DNA from 4 places in the Pseudoalteromonas sp. Ld19 genome. Region 1 is predicted to be linked to each of the others. Evidence: predicted binding sites of a transcription regulator. Region 1 holds the regulator's gene; each other region holds the start of a gene.
The links. The regulator LexA, encoded in region 1, represses DNA repair genes until DNA is damaged. The targets are predictions, from matches to a motif close to TACTGTATNNNNATACAGTA.

Region 1 (5,183 bases):
AAGCAATAAATCACTTATGTGAGCTTATTGAATCGTGTTCGCGTAATGCGTTAAAGCAGTGGTTAAGCTGCTCGCGTAGAACGTTTGATATTGGTTTTGAATCAGGCCGCTCGCCTAAATGTTTTAATCAAGCTTTAGACGCAGATACATTATTGCGTATATCTGCGATTGGTGCAGGTATGGAAATTACAATTTATCCTATTGAAAAATAATACCAACTAATTATCTTCGCTCCACCACTGCTGCGGTCATTTTTGATACGCAGCACAGCTCATTGCGGCTGTTGGTAATTTTTATCTCCCAAACCGAGCTACGCTTACCTATATGAAATGCTTTTGCTGTGGCTGTTAAAGTACCGTTGCGAGATGCTTTTAAATGACTGGCGCTAATTTCTTGCCCAACACAATAAAACTTAGTGAAGTCGACTACAAAGTTAGCTGCATAACTTGCTACCGTTTCGGCAAGCACTACATTGGCGCCGCCATGTACCATACCCATTGGGTTGTGGTGCTCAGGTATGGCTGGCATGGTTGCTACTAAATAGTCTTCACCAATTTCAGATATTTCAATGCCCATGGTTTTCATGAGTGTGCCTTGGCCACTAATGCCTTCGTCTAGTTGTTTGCAAAACTCTAAAGTAATAGGTTGATACCAAATACTCATAACCGCTCCTTCTAATTGGTATTTAACCAGAGTTCAGGTTACTTAACCTGAGATCTGGATAATAAATCTATCTCAAGCTGCTATTTTCAGCGCTAACTACGTTGAACTTACTTGCAATAGGCCAGCTATTGACGCGCAAGTTTGCCTTGTTTTCACTGAAAATCTCTGGCTAGAGAAAAATAAATTTAAATATCACTATGATTCAATATATTAGTAAATATCTTAACCAGAGTTCAGGCTACTTAAAATATCGTTTAAATTTTCATAAATTTAAGATTATCATAAGGCTAAATTGAATGTTTGTCGTGCGAAACAGCCATTAACAACTTTAGATAATGTTGTTATTCGTAAAAAGGGTGATTATAAAGCTGAGTAATGGCGATTTATAATTAAGCGAAGTGAGTAATATTTGTAAAATGTGAATTTGCTTTAAACTAAGTTTAATACCAATTGCATTAAATTAATGATCATGTTTTTAATAAAATTGGTATAAGCAAGTCGCCATACCTTGACGCTTGCTTACATTAGCTATATTTTTTATTGGTAACTAGCGACTAGTTCTACATTATTAAAGGCATTAAAACCTTTGAGCATAATAGAGTAATTACCAGTACGAGTATCGCTACAACTTTCGCTATTTCCGTTTTTATAAGGACGGCAATCAAAGTTATTACTCGATGCAATTGCGTTGTATTTTACATGTAGATCAACATCACCACTACCACCTGAGGTTGTGAATGTAACTTGCGTCGCCCCATTTGGCACTGCAAAAGTAAACAACTGTTCGCTATTTCTAGCGCCACTAACTGTAATCGGTTGATTATTTTGTAGTACATTATCATTTGTTGGCGGGGGGGTTGAAGATCTAAAGTTTGCAATAATTGGATTTGTTAAATTTAATACTCTTGCATTGTCATGTTCTGCTAAAGTTCCCATTACATCACCATTGTATGATTTGTTTGGGTTCGACCAGTAATTAATGCGGGTACAATTATTGGTGCAATTATACGCCATTACTGAACGCCATTGCGATTGAGGTTGCTGATAGCCATGTCCAAATGAATATGGAGATGTTGATGGATCGTTTTCAGGGTTATGACGAGCGCCTTGTAAATGTCCAATTTCATGACCAAAAGAGTAATAACCCGTTGCACAGTCATAATCGACCATAGCAAAAGCGCTATTCGCATTTGCACCAATGGCTTTTGCCTGACCACAGTAACCGTTTACATCATTCACTAATATGACTACATCAGCACCGTATTGATCGCGTAATGTATGGGCTTCATCCATATAGCCATCATTTTTAGCGGCTAAGCGGTTTAAATCAGTCCCTGAGTTTGTAGCTTCAGTGTAATTAATTTGGCTTACATGAGCTACGCTAACAACAGCGTTAACGCCTGAGTTTTGATAACCTTGGTTGGTCTCGACAACAGCAAGATCAATTAAGCTATTTATATCCCCCGATTTTTGCGCAGCTGCAGGCGTATATAAAACTAATAAGCTAATATCGCTTTGTGCATTGCTAGCCATTGCTGTTTGGTAATTTTGTGCCGTTAAAATTTGCTCGCTGATTGAAGCTATGTTGCTATTGCTAGATTGCTTATAATCGGGTGCATGCTCAGCAGGTTGTTTTGCTGGATCCAGTTCAATGAAGTTATGACCAGAGTGTTTATTTGGTTGTAATTTGTAAACATGTTCGCCTACTTTTACCGTACCAGAAATCCCTTTTTCCGATTTGATGAGTGTAACTTCGTCACCATCTAAGCTTTTACCAACCCAAATTAGACTACCTGTTGCTGATGAGCTTGTTGTGCTTTTAATAAACTCAATATTATTACCTTTAATAGGTAAGAAAAAAGCATCTGTGTTGCTGCTTAGTTCAAAAAGTGGTTGCCCAAATTGAGATTGAGTACTTGCTTGTGCAGTCATGCTTTGTGAAATGTTAGAGTATTGAACTTCAAAAAGTGGAACTTGAGCGTGCGTATAACCACTGAACAGTAGGCCAATAAATAATGGTGAGTATTTTTTCATTTTATAATCCTTTTGAATTTATTTTGTTCTTATAAAGTGTACATGTTAATAATCTGTTTTCAACCCATTAACATTGGGGTGTGTTTAACAAGGCTATTATTGTAAATATAAAAATACACTTGTTTAATTTATGTAACCAGACTTTGTTTTTGTAAGTGTGAAAGGGGGATTTATTAATTATGAAAAACAAACGCTATTAGCTGGTAATCGCATAGTTTGTTTAGCTTAATTTAAATTTGCGATTTTTATTTAACTGTATATACTCACAGTTAAATGTACTGTATGGAAAACCAGTTATATGCGACCATTAACGAAGCGCCAAGCTCAAATACTCGAATTAGTTAAAGTTTTTATTAAAGACACTGGTATGCCCCCTACACGTGCAGAGATTGCACAAACACTAGGTTTTAAAAGTGCCAATGCTGCAGAAGAGCATCTAAAAGCACTTGCAAAAAAAGGTGTTATTAAAATGAAGCCAGGCGCAAGCCGAGGTATTCAACTTGTTGAAGAAGAACCTGAGCAATTGGGTTTGCCTCTAATTGGCCGAGTAGCGGCCGGTGAGCCTATTTTGGCGCAAGAGCATGTTGAAAGTCATTGTAAAATTGATCCATTAATGTTTAAACCTGCTGCCGATTTTTTACTGCGCGTTAACGGTATGAGCATGAAAGATATAGGTATTATGGATGGCGACTTATTGGCGGTGTATAAAACTCAAGTTGCTGAAAATGGGCAAGTTGTAGTTGCACGTGTTGATGATGATGTAACTGTAAAGCGCTTTGAAAAAGCAGGTCGAAAAGTACTGCTGCATGCTGAAAATGATGATTTTTCAGCAATTGAAGTCGATTTAGAAAACGAATCTTTTAATATTGAAGGTTTGGCTGTTGGGGTTATTCGTAACGCTGATTGGATGTAATACCAATTTTAGTAAAAACATGATCATTTTAGCGCATTAAATAACTCACTAACTACGTTAAAAATTATTTATATAGAACAACTATGTATCATAATTTTAGCCTTGTTATTGAGCTACTTTCTTATCACTATAATAAATCACTAATTAATGCAGTGTTAAATTAGTGATTTTATAAATGCGTGCTTTTTAGTACGCATTTTTAGTTACAAGGCTCCTTACTAAACAATTTTTATTGCACTCCTCTTTTATCCCCTTATGTTATTTGTAACCCCTATCAAAACTCAGTTCGCATCATTTTAAAATTTTAAAAGTGACATGTTTTTTTGCTAATCCGTTAATATCATTTGTTTAATTTTCATACTAAAACTTGCTTGTTGGTTAATCTTTAGCTAATTATTAATGGGCTGGGCTAACAGTAACTCATTGTTTTTAGTTTTGAGAATACACATATTTACAATAAAACCTTGGTTAGCGCAGTGTAATACCTAATTGTTTAATAAGGACGAGGGTATTAATACAAAAATAAAAATAACGAATTGGCGTTTAAGCCGTATGCCTCTTCGCTTTGCACTCGCAACAGCATCAAAGGAGTCGTCACATGGGTAAATTGAGCTCTACCTTGTGGCTTATACTGTTTGTTTTTCCGCAGCAAGTATTGGCAAATAGCCAATTTAATATGCGTAAAGGCGTAACTGATATAAGTAATAATGTTTATCAGCTGCACATGACTATATTTTTCATATGTTGTGTGATTGGGGTAATCGTGTTTGCCATTATGTTTTGGGCACTCATTCATCACCGCAAATCTAAAGGAGCAGTGCCTGCTCAATTTCACGAAAGCACGAAAGTAGAAATACTTTGGACTGCTATTCCGTTTGTTATTTTAATTGCTATGGCTATACCGGCCACTAAAACTCTAATTGCAATGGAAGATGCCAGTAAGGCTGATCTCACTATTAAAATTACAGGATCGCAATGGAAATGGCATTACGAATACATGGGTGAAGACGTTGAGTTTTACTCAATGCTTTCTACTCCTCAAGACGAAATTGCTAATCTTGCACAGAAAAACCCTAACTATTTACTTGAGGTAGATAAACCACTGGTACTGCCTATAAACCAAAAAGTACGTTTTTTAATGACCTCAGACGATGTTATTCACTCGTGGTGGGTGCCCGATTTTGCCGTCAAAAAAGACGCAAATCCTGGGTTTATAAACGAAACATGGACCAATATAAACGAAGAAGGGATTTACCGGGGTCAATGCGCTGAGCTGTGCGGTAAAGATCATGGTTTTATGCCTGTGGTTGTAGTTGCAAAATCAGAATCCGATTTTAAAACCTGGTTGGTAGATGCAAAGCAGGCTAAGCAGAAAGCTGCGCTGGCAGATGCCGCACTGCTTGATCAAACGTTACCTAAAGATGAGTTAATGACTTTGGGTGAACAAGTATATATGGCTAATTGTGCAGCGTGCCATCAGCCTACGGGCATGGGATTACCAGGTGTATTTCCTGCACTTAAAGGGAGTCCAATTGTATTAGGGGATATTGAAGATCACATTGATATAATTATT
Region 2 (5,183 bases), on a different contig from region 1:
TCACGACAAAAACGCAAACTTAACAACAAATAACACAGTTAAAATCCAGACACTAATTGAGACTTCATCTCGCTTGCCACACAGCACTTTAACTGCAGTATACGATATAAAACCCAGTGCAATACCATGTGCAATAGAAAAAGTTAATGGCGTCATTAATAATACAACAGTCACCGGAATAGCATCGGTCATGTCATCCCAATTTACAAATTTCAGATTTTGCAGCATTAATACAGCCACATATAAAATGGCTCCAGCCGTTGCGTAAATAGGCACCATCTGCGCAAGTGGTGCAAAAAACATCATTAGTAAAAAGCAAATACCAACAACAACAGCGGTTAAGCCTGTTCGCCCACCTACAGATACACCTGCAACCGACTCGATATAAGATGTTGTTGTTGAAGTACCCAACATTGCACCTGCAATTGTGGCAGTGCTGTCTGCACTCAATGCTCGTCCTAAGCGAGGCATATTGCCCTTTTCATCAGCCAATCCCGCTTTTTGTGTTACAGCGACTAATGTCCCTGAAGTATCAAATAAATCAACAAACAAAAATGCAAAAATAACACTGAGCATTGAAAGCTCAAGTGCCGCACCAAAATCAAGCTGCATAAAGGTAGGAACAATAGAAGGCGGCATAGCAACCACACCATGATATTCAACAAGCCCTAAACCTAGTGCTATAACAGTCACCAATAAAATGCTAATTAAAACACCACTTTTAAAATCGCGATATAAAAGTGCTGCAATAATAAAGAAGCTAAAAATAGCTAACAATGGGCCCGCTGATGTTATATCGCCTAGCTGGACTAAAGTTGCTGGACTCGCGATGATGATCCCTGCATTTTTAAGCGCAATTAGCGCTAAGAATGCACCAATACCTGTTGCAATAGCCTGTTTTAAAACTAAGGGAATCGCATTAATGATCCACTCTCGAACTTTAAATAAGCTTAAAAATAGAAATATACAGCCCGACATAAACACAGCACCTAATGCGGCTTGCCACGTATACCCCATTCCCAGCACAACACCGTAAGTAAAAAAGGCATTCAATCCCATACCAGGCGCAAGTGCTAATGGATAATTAGCCCATAAACCCATAATAAAACAACCAATAGCAGCAGCAATACATGTAGCGACAAAGGCTGCTCCTTGATCCATTCCTGCTTCAGCTAACATTGCAGGATTCACAAACACGATATAAACCATGGTTATAAATGTAGTTACACCAGCGATACACTCACGGCGAACCGAGGAACCATTTTCATTAATTTTAAATAAGGCTTCGAGCATAATAAACTTATGATAATAAAAAGTGACGAGATTTTATCATAAAAATAATTTTTTACAGGACATTTTACCTTGCGGTATACTAAACTATTGAAGTAGCTAAGATAACAAAAAGACGAATATGATAAATACAACACCAACAGGTCAGAATTTAGAGCAACAATTAGACAATATATTGTCTTTTGTAACGCAACCTAATAATGCTAATTTAGCGCCAAATAATGAGGATCGCCCGCAAAGCTCTCTTAATAAGGCACTATATTATTTAAAAAATGACCAACATCCACTTGCCGCAAAATGGATGCGTTTGGCTGCTATGTCGGGAGATCACCGAGCACAATTTTATTTGGGACTGTTTTTTGTTAAAGGGCAAGGCGTACCGCAAAGTGTTTTTCATGCTGCAGCATGGCTAAGCTTATCAAGTAGTCAAGGTCATGAACCTGCGACGGCGGCTTTAGCCGATCTACGTAAACATATTGAGACCAAACGCTTTAAAGATGCACAATGTTATGCTGCTAGTTTGTATGAGCAAATTCACCAGCTGCAGTTTTCTCATTTGATCTCTCATACTTCCCCTACAGAATAATCATCTACGTATTTTATTCATAAAACACCTGTATAAAGTCACCGTAAGAAACGCTGCAACCACCTGCTGGCTAAGTCATAGTAGCAATAGCACTCTATAATTAAAATTTAAGCCAGAAGTGGTATAAAATATAAAAACATTAATTATCAAAGACCTACTTAAAAATTAAATCTAATTGAATATTTAAAAAAGAATAACTGTACAAATAAATAGCAAATAATACTTGCGCAAAAGCACTGTATAAACTACTGTATATAAATACTGTATATAAACCCAGTGAGATAATTAAGATGTTACAGCCTATTACAATTAGAACAGTTAAAAGCTACCAGCAAGACGATAAAAGTGATTGTGTTAATTTAATTCAGATTGAAGATGAGATATCTGCGACATTTGAGTTATTAAAGGTGCTACATCAGTACAATAATCTAAACGCTTGGACATTATTAATCGCACCGGATAACGTACCTAGTAAAGCATTACTTGATTCATGCTCTATTGATACAAGTAAATTACTTGTTATTAGACAAAAGCACCTAGTCAATTTAGAGTATGTATTAAATTCGGCGTTACATAACGGTAATTTTTCAGCAGTAATTACATGGACAGACATAGTAAATAACCAGTTACTTAATAGCTTATCTTTAGATTTGAGTAAAACACGAACAAAACTTTACTGTTTTACAAATAATATTCAAATTACAAAGATACCCCATAGCCAACAAGCTTGTTAAACTAACGCTTTTATACTGTGTAGAACAACTATGAACTCACTGAACTCTATAAGCTGTTTATGTGGCAGCCAGCAAGAATATGCAGACTGCTGCGAACCTCTTCATTTAGCAAAACAACAAGCTCAGACTCCTGAACAACTAATGCGTTCGCGTTATACGGCTTATGTACTTAAAAATGCAAAATATGTTTACCAAACCTATGCAAGTGAAAAACAAGCTGAAAATCCTGTTAAAGAAATAAAAGATTTTGCTAACAGCTGTCGATTTATAAATCTTGATGTCATTAGCGCACACCATGACGAAGATAAAGGCGAAGTAGAATTTAAAGCTCAGTACTTTTACCAAAGTCTGTTTTGTGAACTTCACGAAAAATCGCAATTCATTAAAGAAAATGCTCAATGGCGTTATTTAGATGGCACTATATTTCCAGTTACGGATATTAAGGTGGGTAGAAATGATGATTGCCCATGTGGTAGTAATAAGAAGTACAAAAAATGCCACAGTGTGTAATATATAATTTTATTTAACCATTTACATAAGTAAGGATTGTTGATTATAAACAGTCCTTTATTGATATAAATACACTTAAGCCCTCCTCTACTCTTGTAGCTACCTTATTTATGTTTATGTTTATGTTTATGTCAATTATTGCAGTATGTAGTTAGAGCTTAAACGCTACATTTACCAGCGCACCAAACTTGCTTATACCGATTCGCTTAATAAAGTGATCTATTTTGAGGGAAGGAAATCATGTCGATAACAAGGCAAAAAATTTGTTATTTAGTTGTTCTATATCATCAGAAATTTTTAACGAAGTTAGCGTCAGATTTAATCCCTCAAATTGATTAAGTATTATTGCGGATTGGTATTATTTAAACATGCCTCCTCTGTTTTAGTTAACAACCAATAAACGCTCCACACCTAATATTTATAGCGTAAAACAAAAAATGAGCCACTTGGGCCCATTTTATAATTTCGAATACTGACTAAATATTATTCGTCATCATCTAAGTCTAACTGTTGACGCTGAGCTGGTCGTGCTAAAACCTCTACATAGAAAGAGGTCAAACCCTGCTTTTCAATTTCACCAATTTGGTTACTTAATTCAGCTACGTGCACAACTTGCGCATCTTCAGCTGTGTTACCAAACTTACAGTCAAATGCCCAATAATCTGCATCTTCAGGTAGTGTTTTATTGCGCTCTCGTTTCAAATATTTTTTCACTTCATGCTTTGCAGCATCAACCATACGAGGGTATTTGATTTTCTCGTGATTCAGCGTGAATGTTTTCTTCATTACGTTCCTAATTACCTTGGTTTAATGATAGCGGCATTTCATGTCATACCATTTGCGATCATTATAGCAATTGCAATTAACTTTTGGATGCTTTTTTTGCACTAAATCAATTATTAGCCAATATCATTAAATTAATCAGTAATAGTGATGCGAAAACACAAAAAACAACATATAGGGTTACTCGATATACCTAACTTTTAAAGCTGTAAGAAGGTAAATCAATCGGTAAGTAAGAGTTAATTTTCTAGGTTAAATTACAATATGCATTTGTCCCTGAATCACATAAATAACACGCTTGCTTGCTATTAGATATTTTCTCAAGCAGTAACTAAGTGTAAAGGCTCATGTAAAGCATCGTTATTAAGGAGATCGTAAAAAGCAGCAGCGTCCATCGCTGGATTAGAAAGTTGCGTTTCTGTGTTTTTTATACGTCTACGCACAGCAAGCTCACAATTATCAATGATATTCAACGGAATATGCGTCACATCATCTCTTATAAAGAGGGGCTCTGGATTCAAACAATGATTCAATTTAATATCGTTCATTCCAGAGCGTTCTCCAGTACTGATCAATAGTGAAGCGTTATGTTGACCAATCAACATATCAAACTTATCTGGCGCTAAAAGCTGCTTAGGACCCACACCCAATTGTTTGCGAAGCGCATCATCGGTAATAATTGCGTCTTCGAGTTCTGTTTTTGGTAAGTGAAATTGGCTAAAATCAAGTGCGTCATGCGATAACATTGCGAGCAAAAGAGAAAACTCTCCTCTTCGCTGTTCGTGCACACTTTTGTTAAGCCGTGTGCTTAATTGGTTCTCTGTGATCAACAAACCATCGATTTGCATAGTCTTTAGCCGATTGTTGTAGGTTATAGATATTTATCGGCTTTTTTTTATTTTTCTTTAGTTTTTTTCTTTACTTAAATACATATTTTGCTATTATCAGCGCCGTTGCATTGGAGGGGTTCCCGAGCGGCCAAAGGGATCAGACTGTAAATCTGACGGCTCAGCCTTCGCTGGTTCGAATCCAGCTCCCTCCACCACTTTTCTTACCGCTAAGTTAAGTGGGGCCAAATGTAACAAAATTAGTGTGGAGGGGTTCCCGAGCGGCCAAAGGGATCAGACTGTAAATCTGACGGCTCAGCCTTCGCTGGTTCGAATCCAGCTCCCTCCACCACTTTTAATCTTCCCTAGTAAGCAATAAAATCTAAAACACCCATTGTAAGCTCATTCCATTAATTTTTAACCATTGTGATGCTGATTTATGATCAGGGTAAA
Region 3 (5,183 bases), on a different contig from region 1:
TCAAATGCATCAATATCTTCTTTTAATTGCGCCATACTTGTTGCACCAATAATAGACGACGTTACACCGTCTACTTGATTACACCATGCGAGTGCAAGCTGTGCTGGCGTTATATTATTAGCATGCGCCAGCTCAACATATTGTTTAGTCGCTTGCTCTGCGTTTGGTGTATCTCTAAAAATACCGTTACGCTGCATAAAGGTCCAGCGAGAACCTTCTGGGCGAGCACCATTTAAGTATTTACCTGTTAATAAACCGGCGGCTAAAGGTGACCATGGTAAGTAAGCAATATCCTCATGCACACATTGCTCAATTAAATAGGGCCAATCTTTGGTATGCGCTAAGCTAAACTCGTTTTGAATAGATACCATACGAGGCAAATTATGCTCTTTTGCCAAGTTTAAAAATTGGCTTATCCCCCAAGGTGTGTCGTCAGATAAACCGCAGTGTTTAATTTTTCCGGCTTTTACGCAGTCGTTTAAACCTTCTAAAATATCCAGCATGCCAGCTTGATGTTCTTGTGTATTTACGTTTGTAAATTTAAGCATACCAGGCCATTGCCTACCAAAATGAGGCGTAGAGCGATTGGGCCAATGTAGCTGATATAAATCAATATAGTCTGTTTGTAAGCGTTTAAGTGACTCATCAACAGCTTCAATAACCGATTGACGAGTAATATTACCGCCGCCTCTCACCCACGATAAGCCATTTCCCGCTATTTTTGTGGCGAGAATTATATCGCTACGTTTTTGCTGATTACGTGAAAACCAGTCGCCAATAATTTGCTCTGTTTTTCCATATGTATCGGGAGAGGGCGGCACCGCATACATTTCGGCGGTATCAATAAAATTGACGCCTTTAGAGAGTGCGTAAGCTATTTGTTCATCGGCATCGCGCTGAGTATTTTGTAAACCCCAAGTCATACTGCCTAAACACACTCGAGATACGTCTACACCACTGCTACCAAGTGGACTATATTGCATAAAACTTCCTTAGTTATTAGGTTGAGCATGGGTGGTTAGAGCTGATAAAAGAGGCTCAGTAATTAGCGCTTTTTGCCCTGTTGTAAAGTCAAACATAACCACTTTTGAATTACCCGTAGTGGTTATCGCATTTTGTGCATGGCTAAATACAGTGTAATTCATCATAAAGCGATCTTCTTTAATGTCAGTGATGGTAACACCGACAGTAAGTGTATCTGGAAAAGTAACTGGGCGTTTATAGCGCACATTGTTTTCGCTTATAACTGGACCAATACCGCTTGGGGTAATTGTATCAAATAGGTTTATTTTGTTTAAAAAGTCTATTCGAGCTATTTCAAAATAACGTAAGTAAACCACGTTATTAACGTGTTGGAGGGCATCCATGTCAGCCCAAGCTACGGTAATATCAGTATGAATAGGATATTGATCTTTAAACGTTTGCATAAACTTATAGCTCTTAATTTTAAAGCACTTAGGTTATCAATATGAAGTTATGACCTCAAGGTAATTAATATGGCATTTTTAGCTAATCATTGTGCCTATTTAAATTAAGGTCTACAGTTATGTTATATAAATAGGAGAAACGCATATGCAACAAGTAGTTAATTGGGTTCTAGCATGTTTAATTTTTATTATGTCGTTTATTTGTTATGCAATGGGAAATCTCTCGGGAGGAGTGTGTTTACTTGCCGCAGGGTTTTTACTTGAATTTGCTTTTTGGCTGTATTGCTTTAAAAAAACGAGGCGATTTAAGCAGTCATTTTAGATTAGCTAGGCGCTTGCATATTAAAAGTGTTTGCATAATAATGACTGTATAAATAAACAGTTATTTTGTAGCGATGAAAAAGTTTATTCACATAGATATGGATTGTTTTTACGCCGCAGTAGAAATGCGCGACAATCCTGAGCTTGCTAATGTACCGTTGGCAATCGGCGGTAATAGCCGGCGAGGTGTACTTTCAACCGCTAATTACCTTGCTAGAGAATATGGTGTACGCTCTGCCATGTCTAATTACCATGCTAAACAATTATGCCCCGATTTAGTGATTGTACCCGGACGTATGGCTGTTTATAAAGAGGCCTCAAACCAAATACGCGAAGTATTTAACCACTACACAGATTTAATTGAGCCACTTTCCCTTGATGAAGCTTACCTTGATGTAACAAATAGTGCCGCCTGTAAAGGCAGTGCTACGCTTATTGCACAACAAATAAGAGCCGATATTTACAATGCAACTGGGCTGACTGCATCAGCAGGAATTGCGCCAATTAAGTTTATTGCCAAAATAGCGAGTGACGAAAATAAGCCCAACGGGCAATTTGTAGTATTACCCAATGAAGTTGATGGTTTTTTAGCGCAGTTACCACTGGGTAAAATTCCTGGGGTGGGGAAAGTAACGCTCGAAAAACTCAATTTAAAAGGGTTATACACCGGCAAAGATGTGCGCGAAAAAGGCGTAAATTGGATGCAGCAGCATGTAGGTAACTTTGGTGTTTCTCTTTATCAAAAGTGTGCGGGTGAATATGTTGGTAAAGTCTCTACCAATCGAATTAGAAAATCGTTAAGTGTTGAGCATACTTATGAATACAATAAAAACAGCTTACAAGAATGCCTAGAGCAACTCCCTAAGTTGTTAGAGGAGTTGAAGGTACGTTTAGATAAACAACAATTACAAAACAGAATTAATAAACTGAGCGTTAAAGTTAAATTTGCCAATTTTGTAGTGACTTCTGCGGATCAGGCATACCATCAATTAAATACTGAAATTTTTACTCAGTTACTAACTAAAGCTTATCAACGAGGTGTGCAGCAGCCAGTAAGGCTTTTAGGTCTTGGCGTGGGTATAAAAAACCAGCCAGAGCATAATTTACAGCTTAGTATTCTCGATTAAGTGGCAAAGCCTGTAACTGCAAGTTGCCAATAAACAAGCAATTAAACTAAATGCTTGTCGCAGCTTGCTGGTCTTCAATATTTAAATCGACGATAATAGAGGCTTATGTTTTTTAACAGGACCTTTATTTATGGCATATCCACAAGCCGTGTTGGCTCAGCCAGTAAGTGCTAGCCTTGAATGTACATCTCATGATGCATTAATCATTATCAGTGATGATTTTTCTCAATTACCAAACAATCCACTACGAGATGCTGTTTTAGCACAATCAAAAGTTGATTCTCGTATTGGTAAGCAAATTACTTTATTAGTAATTGAAAATAAAAGAGTGATTCTTGCGCCAACGGGTCCTTTAAATAGAGATTACGACGACGTACGCCGTTATTTTGATGCCGCTAAACTTGCAATTAACGAAGCGAAGGCGTCGGGCAGTGTTAATCCTGCATTATTTTTACCAAACTTAAATGCTGATAGCCGTTACCAACATGCGCTGGAAGTTGCTTATTTAGGTGCTTGCCAAGCACTGTGGCAGCCGTTAGAAGCACGTGAGTTTCATGGTGAGAGTATTGAACCTATAACAAATATCGGTTTAGTTGGCGCAAATGAGCAAACAATTAACGCTGTTAATGCAATTGCAGCAGGTCAATACGCTGCACGTGATTTGTGTGGTACTGAGCCTGAGCGTATGGCTCCACCACGCTTTGCTGATTACTGCGTTGATTTATTTAAAGGCTCAAATATTGCCGTTGACGTGATTGATGATATTGCAGCGATTGATAAAAATTACCCAATGTTAAGCACTGTTGCTCGTGCATCGTACGCTGTAGAGCGCCATCATCCACGCGTTGTTAAGCTTGAATATGTACCAAGTGGCGAAGTTACTCGCACACTTATGTTTGTTGGTAAAGGCCTGGTGTATGACACAGGTGGTGCCGATTTAAAAGTAGGCGGTTATATGGCAGGTATGAGCCGTGATAAAGGTGGCGCAGCATCTGTTGCGGGCTTTATGAAAGCCGTTGCTGATTTTCAGCCTAAAGGCGTTAAAGTCATCGCTTATTTAGCCGTTGTTCGTAACTCTATTGGTTCGGATTGTTTTGTACCCGATGAAATTATCACTAGCCGCGAAGGTATACGTGTACGTATTGGTAATACCGATGCAGAAGGGCGCTTAGCAATGGGCGACTTACTTAGTGAAATGAAAGATTTGGCTAAGGGTGAAATCAATCCAACGCTATTTACTGTGGCTACATTAACAGGCCATGCAGCTCGTGCAATGGGACCTTATGGAGCTTATGTTGAAAATGGTCCTGCTCGTAACGCTGGTATTTCACGTCAAATAGCTGACTGTGGTGACTTATGGGCCGATGGCGCAGAAGTATCGCGCTCACGCCGTGAAGATTACGACTTTATCAAACCGCGCACACTTGCTGACGATGTACTCTCTAGTAATAACGCAGCGTCTGCAGTTACTGCGCGTGGGCATCAATTCCCGATGGCATTTATGGCTATTGTTGGCGGATTAGATAAGCACGGTAACGACTCTGAACAACCTCTACCTTATGTACATATGGATATTGCGGGTAGCGGTGTTGAAGGTGGTGATTGGCAGCACGGTAAACCAACGGCTGCATCAGTGACGAGCTTATTTGCTCTTTATTGTTTGTAGTTATAAACCCGCTTTAATTTAGCATACAAAAATTCGCCTTGTTCTAGCGTGATTTTCTTAGCGTTAAATAGGCCCCTTATATAAGCGGATTGGTATAATACCAATTTTATTAAAAACATGATCATTCTAGCGTATTAAATAACTCACTAACGACGTTAAAAATTGTTTATATAAAACAACTATATATCATAATTTTAGCCTTGTTATGAATTGTTTTCTTCGCGCTATAATAGAACACTAATTTATGCAATTGGTATAATTTGAGCTGTACCTATAAAACTAAAGGCTGATTTATCAATCAGCCTTTAGTTTATTTTTCAAATTTTCCAGTTATTCAACATCAAAATGACGATTAAAGAAATTTGTAATGGTTTTATGTAAATGTGTTTGCACTTGCTTACCGCGTAAGCTGTGTTTAGAGCCCGGGTAGGTCATCATTTCAAACTGCTTTTCGTTATCTTGCAGTTGTTTAAATAGCTTTGTGGCATGGGTAAATAAAACGTTATCGTCAGCCATACCGTGGTAGATCATCAATGGGCCTTTTAAGCCGTCTGTATATGGAAAAACAGCACTGGCTTCATAGCCTTTTGCGTTTGTGTCAGGGTGTCCTAAATAGCGCTCAGTGTAGTGCGTATCATACAA
Region 4 (5,183 bases), on a different contig from region 1:
GTCGCGTCAATTAAGCGATCCGCTTCAATCATGGGTTACTCACAACATAGATTTTAAAGATTCTCTAATAAGAACCTCAGTAGACATATCGGGTTTACTTATCGATTTTACGGCTTTTTGAGCTTGTGGCAATTTATAACCTAATGCAAGCAGTGCCGATACGGCATCATCGGCGGCATTATTAGCAATTGTCGAATCGCTCATTGGCTCTATTACTGCGCTGTCGCTAAATGGCGTAAATAAATCATTACCCCAATCTTTTAGCCTGTCTTTCATTTCGAGTACTAAACGCTCGGCCGTTTTTTTACCTACACCGGGTAATTTAACAAGCGATGTTGAGTCTTCGTTATTTACACAACTTACAAATTGTTTTGCCGACATGCCCGATAAAATAGCTAAGCCAAGTTTTGGCCCTACGCCATTTGCTTTTAATAGCTCTCTAAACAAGGCACGCTCAACTTTATTATTAAAACCAAATAACAGTTGAGCATCTTCACGTACTACAAAGTGCGTATAAACAATCGCGTTTTCACCAATTTTTGGTAAATCGTAAAAACAGGTCATTGGCATTTGTACTTCGTAACCGACACCACTTACTTCAAGTAATATTTCTGGTGGCTGTTTTTCGACTAAAATACCATTTAAGCGGCCTATCATAGTTATTTCCTTAAACGTCCTCTAACGGTTTTGCTTGCGCTACCCGCTAGTTTAATTAAATTTTGTTCTGAGTGAGCATGGCAAATCGCAATAGCGAGTGCATCAGCTGCATCGGCCTGTGGCGTACCGGGTAGTTTTAAAATATTTTTTACCATGTGTTGCACTTGTGTTTTATCAGCGCCACCGTTACCGACTACCGCTTGCTTAATTTGCCTAGCTGAGTATTCAAATACAGGTAAATCCGCCATTGCAGCGCCCACAATCGCGGCGCCTCTAGCTTGGCCTAGTTTTAAAGCTGAATCGGGGTTGTGCGCCATAAATACTTTTTCAATGGCAAAGGTTTCTGGCGAAAACTGTTCAATAAGCTGTGTTATACCTTGGTAGATCATTTTAAGCCTAACCGGAAAAGGATGATCGGCTAACTTAATACAGCCACTCCCTAAGTATGTAAATTTAGAGCCTTGGTGGGCAACAACGCCATACCCAGTCAAACGTGAACCAGGATCGATCCCTAAAATAATGGCCAAACAGCGCTCCATTGTTATTATTTTTAAATTACGCTAATAATGCCAGAGCACTGTATAAATTACCAGTACAAAGAAAACAAAAATGCCCACGTGTTAGGTGGGCATTTGAAAGAGCATGTTAGTTTAAGTTTACCCTAGGGCGCGCACTAGTCCTTGGGTGTTTTGTTTGAGTGTTCGGGCAATCATTAAATAGCCTAAACCCGCTACAAATACGCCGCCAGCTACCGGCCCAATAATCCATATATGCGGATGTAACTTACCTGCTAAATCGAACATTTGTTGCTGTACAATTAAAAGCGCTATGTCGCTAAAAAATGCTGCAACTAAACCGGCTAAACCGCCTAATAATAAAAACTCATACAAGGTCGCGTTTTTAATTAACCGGCTTTTAGCGCCAAGTGTTCTGAGTATTACAATTTCTTGCATACGCTCACCTAAACTAGCTTGAACTTGCGATATAAGTACAAGCGCGCCACACAGCACTACAATTGCAAGTACAAAACCAATGGCAAGTGATACTTGCGAAATAGTTGTTTGTATTTGCTTAACAAAGTTATCAATATCAATCGCTGTAATAGTAGGATAAGTACGCAATAACTGGCTAAAACCACGCTTTTGATCTGGGTTTATACGCACCGACGAAATATACGTTGCTGGAAAATCTGCAAGTACATCGGGGCTTAAAATAATAAAAAAGTTGGGTTTAAGCGTGGCCCAATTAACTTTGCGCACACTGGTAATTTTAGCATCGAACGACTGCGCACCAATTAAAAATGTAAGCGTATCGCCTATCTCAACATCTAAACGCTCAAGCATCGACTCCTCTACTGAAGCTTCAGCCATCGCATTCTCGCCAAACCACGTGCCTTGTGTTACTTCGTTTTGGTCTGGTACATCTTTAAGCCACGTAAGGTTTAGCTCACGGCCAATACCAGCACGTGCTTCTTCGTCTTTTTTCTCGTTGTCTTGCAGCGATACAGAACGCGCTACCAACTCGCCGTTTACCGCATTTACGCGCCCACGAATAGTAGGATAAAACTCTGAGACCTGAATGTCTTTTTGTGCTAAATACTCATTAATTGGCCCAAGCTCATTTTGCGTAATATTAACTAAAAATGCATTAGGCGCATCGGCAGGGAGTTGTGATTGCCAATCAGCTATCATATCGTTTTTAAGTACCACTAAAAACAGCAGTAATTTAATCGCTAACGAAAAACTAATTAACTGTACCGCGTTCACATTTGCACGCTTTTGAATAGACGCAATTGCAAGCGACCAACTGTTACCTGGCTTTAATCCTAATTTTCGACCACCACCAAATATTAATTTAGATACTAAAAACAGCACACCAATTAGCGCAAGTGTGGAGATAAACAAAATAAGCGTTATTTTTATGTTGTTACTAAATAACCACATCAATAAAAACACGGTTAGCGCACTCATGCCTAAATGCACACGACTCACTGCCAACTTGTCGCCTAAGTTACGACGCAGCACTCTGAGCGGTGGAATATCGAATAAATCGAATAACGGTTTGATAGAAAACATAACGGCACAAATTACGCCAGTGCTTATAGCCACCAGCCAAGGTTTAAAGCCACCTAAGGGTAACTTTGTGCCCATACTTTTTGATAAGTAACTTGTTGCTATTTCTTGCAAGCCATAACCAATTAACAACCCTATACTTACCGACATTGCACACACAAGCAATAAATGCAGCATGTATATTTTGCGGATCATTGAGCGGCTACCGCCTAGCGTTTTCATCATCGCTACTGGGTCGTATTGGCGTTCACAATAACGTTTTGCTGAAACGGCTATAGCCACTGCAGCCAAAATAATACCTAATAGGCCGGCAAGTAATAAAAAACTCTCTGCGCGGTTTAAGCTGTTTGAAATAGGTGATTGACGGTCTTTAACGCCATACCATTGTTGGTTTTCTTTCATTTGTGGTTTAAGCCACTCGTAAAAGCTATTTATGTCGGCCTCACTACCGGCATAAAGTTGGCGGTAATAAACACGACTACCCGGCTGCACAACTTCGGTTTTTGCCACATCGTCAATATTAATAAGCACACGACGGCTGCTCGAAAATACATTAAATGGCGCATCGGGCTCTTCTACAATAACTTTTGAAACATTAAATAATGCCGCGCCAAGTTCTACTTGCGCGCCTATATCAATATTTAAACTGTAAAATACCGATTCACTTAGCCACACATTACCCGGCGTTGGCCCGCTATTAGCAACTTTAGTTTCGCCGGTTAGGGTATCTTTAACTTTTAACTGCCCTTTTAGCGGATACGCATTAGATGCCGCTTTTACTGAGCTAAACTGCATTTCATCATCGGCAAACAACATAGTGTCGAAATACACCATTTGCGCCGTTTTTAAATTTTGGCTTTGTGCTTGAGTAATAAAAGCGGTGTCGAGAACATGATCGCTTGCAAGTACACGGTCTGCTGCAATAAACGCACTGCTTTTTTGCGCAATACTTTGCCCTATTCGCTCAGTAACCATAGACAGTGTAAGCACAGTTAAAACAGCAAGGGCGATAGCCGCGCTTATGACCGTGAGCTCACCACGGCGAAATTCTCGCGAAAATAATTTAAGCGCTAACTTAACCCACATTAGCAACGTCCTCTACTTGGCTTTTTACCAGTAAACCCGCTTCTATTTGAATAATGTGCTCACATTTTTGTGCAAGCCCTTCATCGTGAGTCACCAAAATAAGCGTGGTGCCGTGTTGCGTATTTAAATCAAATAATAAGGATTCAATCATTTTACCGTTTTTGCTGTCTAAGTTAGCCGAAGGCTCATCAGCAAACAATATTTTAGGTGTACCAATAAATGCTCGCGCAATAGCAACACGTTGTTGCTCACCGCCAGAGAGCTGCGACGGGTAATGATCAATACGATGGCTCAAGCCTACTTTTTCAAGTAATGCAATTGCTTGCTCTTTTGCATCACTTTCACCAGCAAGCTCTGCTGGCAGCATCACGTTTTCAAGTGCCGTTAAGCTTTGTACTAACATAAACGATTGAAACACAAATCCAATTTTAGCCGCGCGCAGTGCAGCACGTTCTTCTTCATCTAAATTGTGCAATGGCTCGCCGTCTAAAAACACCTCTCCGCTGCTGGCAGTATCCAGCCCTGCTAATAAACTGAGTAACGTAGATTTACCAGAGCCCGACGTACCAACAATAGCAACAGACTCACCATGCTTGACATTAAAGCTGATGTCGCTGAGGATGGGCAGCTCACCTTCAAAGGTAGAGACTATTTTAGATAAACCATTAACCTGAATTATATTTAATTGAGAAAGCGCTGACATATGACTCATTCAATCCTACGTTTAGTATTCATTTTATTTTTAGTTATCAAACCGCTGAGCGCAACAGCCGACAACACGATTTTAATACTCGGTGACAGTTTAAGCGCAGCCTATGGACTTCAACAAGAGCAAGGCTGGGTAAAATTGTTACAAGATAAATACGATGACGAACAAGCCGACATTGAACTTATCAACGCCAGTATTAGTGGCGAAACATCCGGTGGAGCCCTACGTCGTTTAGATGCATTGCTTGAGCAATACGAACCTACTCATGTACTTATTGAGCTAGGTGCCAATGACGGTTTACGTGGTTTTCCAGTTAAAAAAATGCAAACCAACTTAACGGCTCTTATTCAAAAAAGCCAAGCTGCTAATGCGATGACCGCCTTAATGGAGATTTACATTCCCCCTAATTATGGCCCGCGTTATAGTAAAATGTTTACTGACACTTTCTCGCGCGTTAGCGAAGAAACAAATGCGCATTTAATGAACTTTTTTATGCTAAACATTGCAGGCCAACCTGAGCTTATGCAAAACGATAATTTACACCCTAACAAAAAAGCTCAGCTATTAATACGCGATGAGATGTATGACTCGATCAAAAAGTGGTTAAATAAGGATTAATGAATTAATACATCGCAAGAGTGCTATTTTTAGCGTTCTTG

Region 2: a site for LexA is predicted at 2,123-2,142, ahead of ACJJVZ_RS09685 (SulA-like leucine-rich domain-containing protein). Genes of this name have one in related genera too.
Region 3: a site for LexA is predicted at 1,792-1,811, ahead of dinB (DNA polymerase IV). Genes of this name have one in related genera too.
Region 4: a site for LexA is predicted at 1,233-1,252, ahead of ruvC (crossover junction endodeoxyribonuclease RuvC). Genes of this name have one in related genera too.

What each region holds. Positions count from the first base shown of each region.
Region 1 covers NZ_JBISHA010000016.1:33,963-39,145, forward strand. The annotation lists gene ACJJVZ_RS04500 (hypothetical protein) at 1-212, shown strand, start outside; gene ACJJVZ_RS04505 (PaaI family thioesterase) at 223-663, opposite strand; gene ACJJVZ_RS04510 (M12 family metallo-peptidase) at 1,201-2,697, opposite strand; gene lexA (transcriptional repressor LexA) at 2,996-3,610, shown strand; gene coxB (cytochrome c oxidase subunit II) at 4,209-5,183, shown strand, end outside.
Region 2 covers NZ_JBISHA010000018.1:404,045-409,227, reverse strand. The annotation lists gene ACJJVZ_RS09695 (NCS2 family permease) at 1-1,293, opposite strand; gene ACJJVZ_RS09690 (tetratricopeptide repeat protein) at 1,412-1,876, shown strand; gene ACJJVZ_RS09685 (SulA-like leucine-rich domain-containing protein) at 2,167-2,610, shown strand; gene ACJJVZ_RS09680 (YchJ family protein) at 2,641-3,120, shown strand; gene ACJJVZ_RS09675 (DUF6172 family protein) at 3,604-3,906, opposite strand; gene ACJJVZ_RS09670 (VC2046/SO_2500 family protein) at 4,224-4,751, opposite strand; tRNA gene ACJJVZ_RS09665 (tRNA-Tyr) at 4,864-4,948, shown strand; tRNA gene ACJJVZ_RS09660 (tRNA-Tyr) at 4,998-5,082, shown strand; gene ACJJVZ_RS09655 (M48 family metallopeptidase) at 5,113-5,183, opposite strand, start outside.
Region 3 covers NZ_JBISHA010000017.1:383,565-388,747, forward strand. The annotation lists gene ACJJVZ_RS06965 (aldo/keto reductase) at 1-983, opposite strand, end outside; gene ACJJVZ_RS06970 (thioesterase family protein) at 993-1,427, opposite strand; gene dinB (DNA polymerase IV) at 1,823-2,875, shown strand; gene ACJJVZ_RS06980 (M17 family metallopeptidase) at 3,006-4,541, shown strand; gene ACJJVZ_RS06985 (DPP IV N-terminal domain-containing protein) at 4,872-5,183, opposite strand, start outside.
Region 4 covers NZ_JBISHA010000018.1:324,176-329,358, reverse strand. The annotation lists gene ruvB (Holliday junction branch migration DNA helicase RuvB) at 1-32, opposite strand, end outside; gene ruvA (Holliday junction branch migration protein RuvA) at 40-657, opposite strand; gene ruvC (crossover junction endodeoxyribonuclease RuvC) at 660-1,184, opposite strand; gene ACJJVZ_RS09310 (ABC transporter permease) at 1,314-3,815, opposite strand; gene ACJJVZ_RS09305 (ABC transporter ATP-binding protein) at 3,805-4,518, opposite strand; gene ACJJVZ_RS09300 (arylesterase) at 4,519-5,142, shown strand.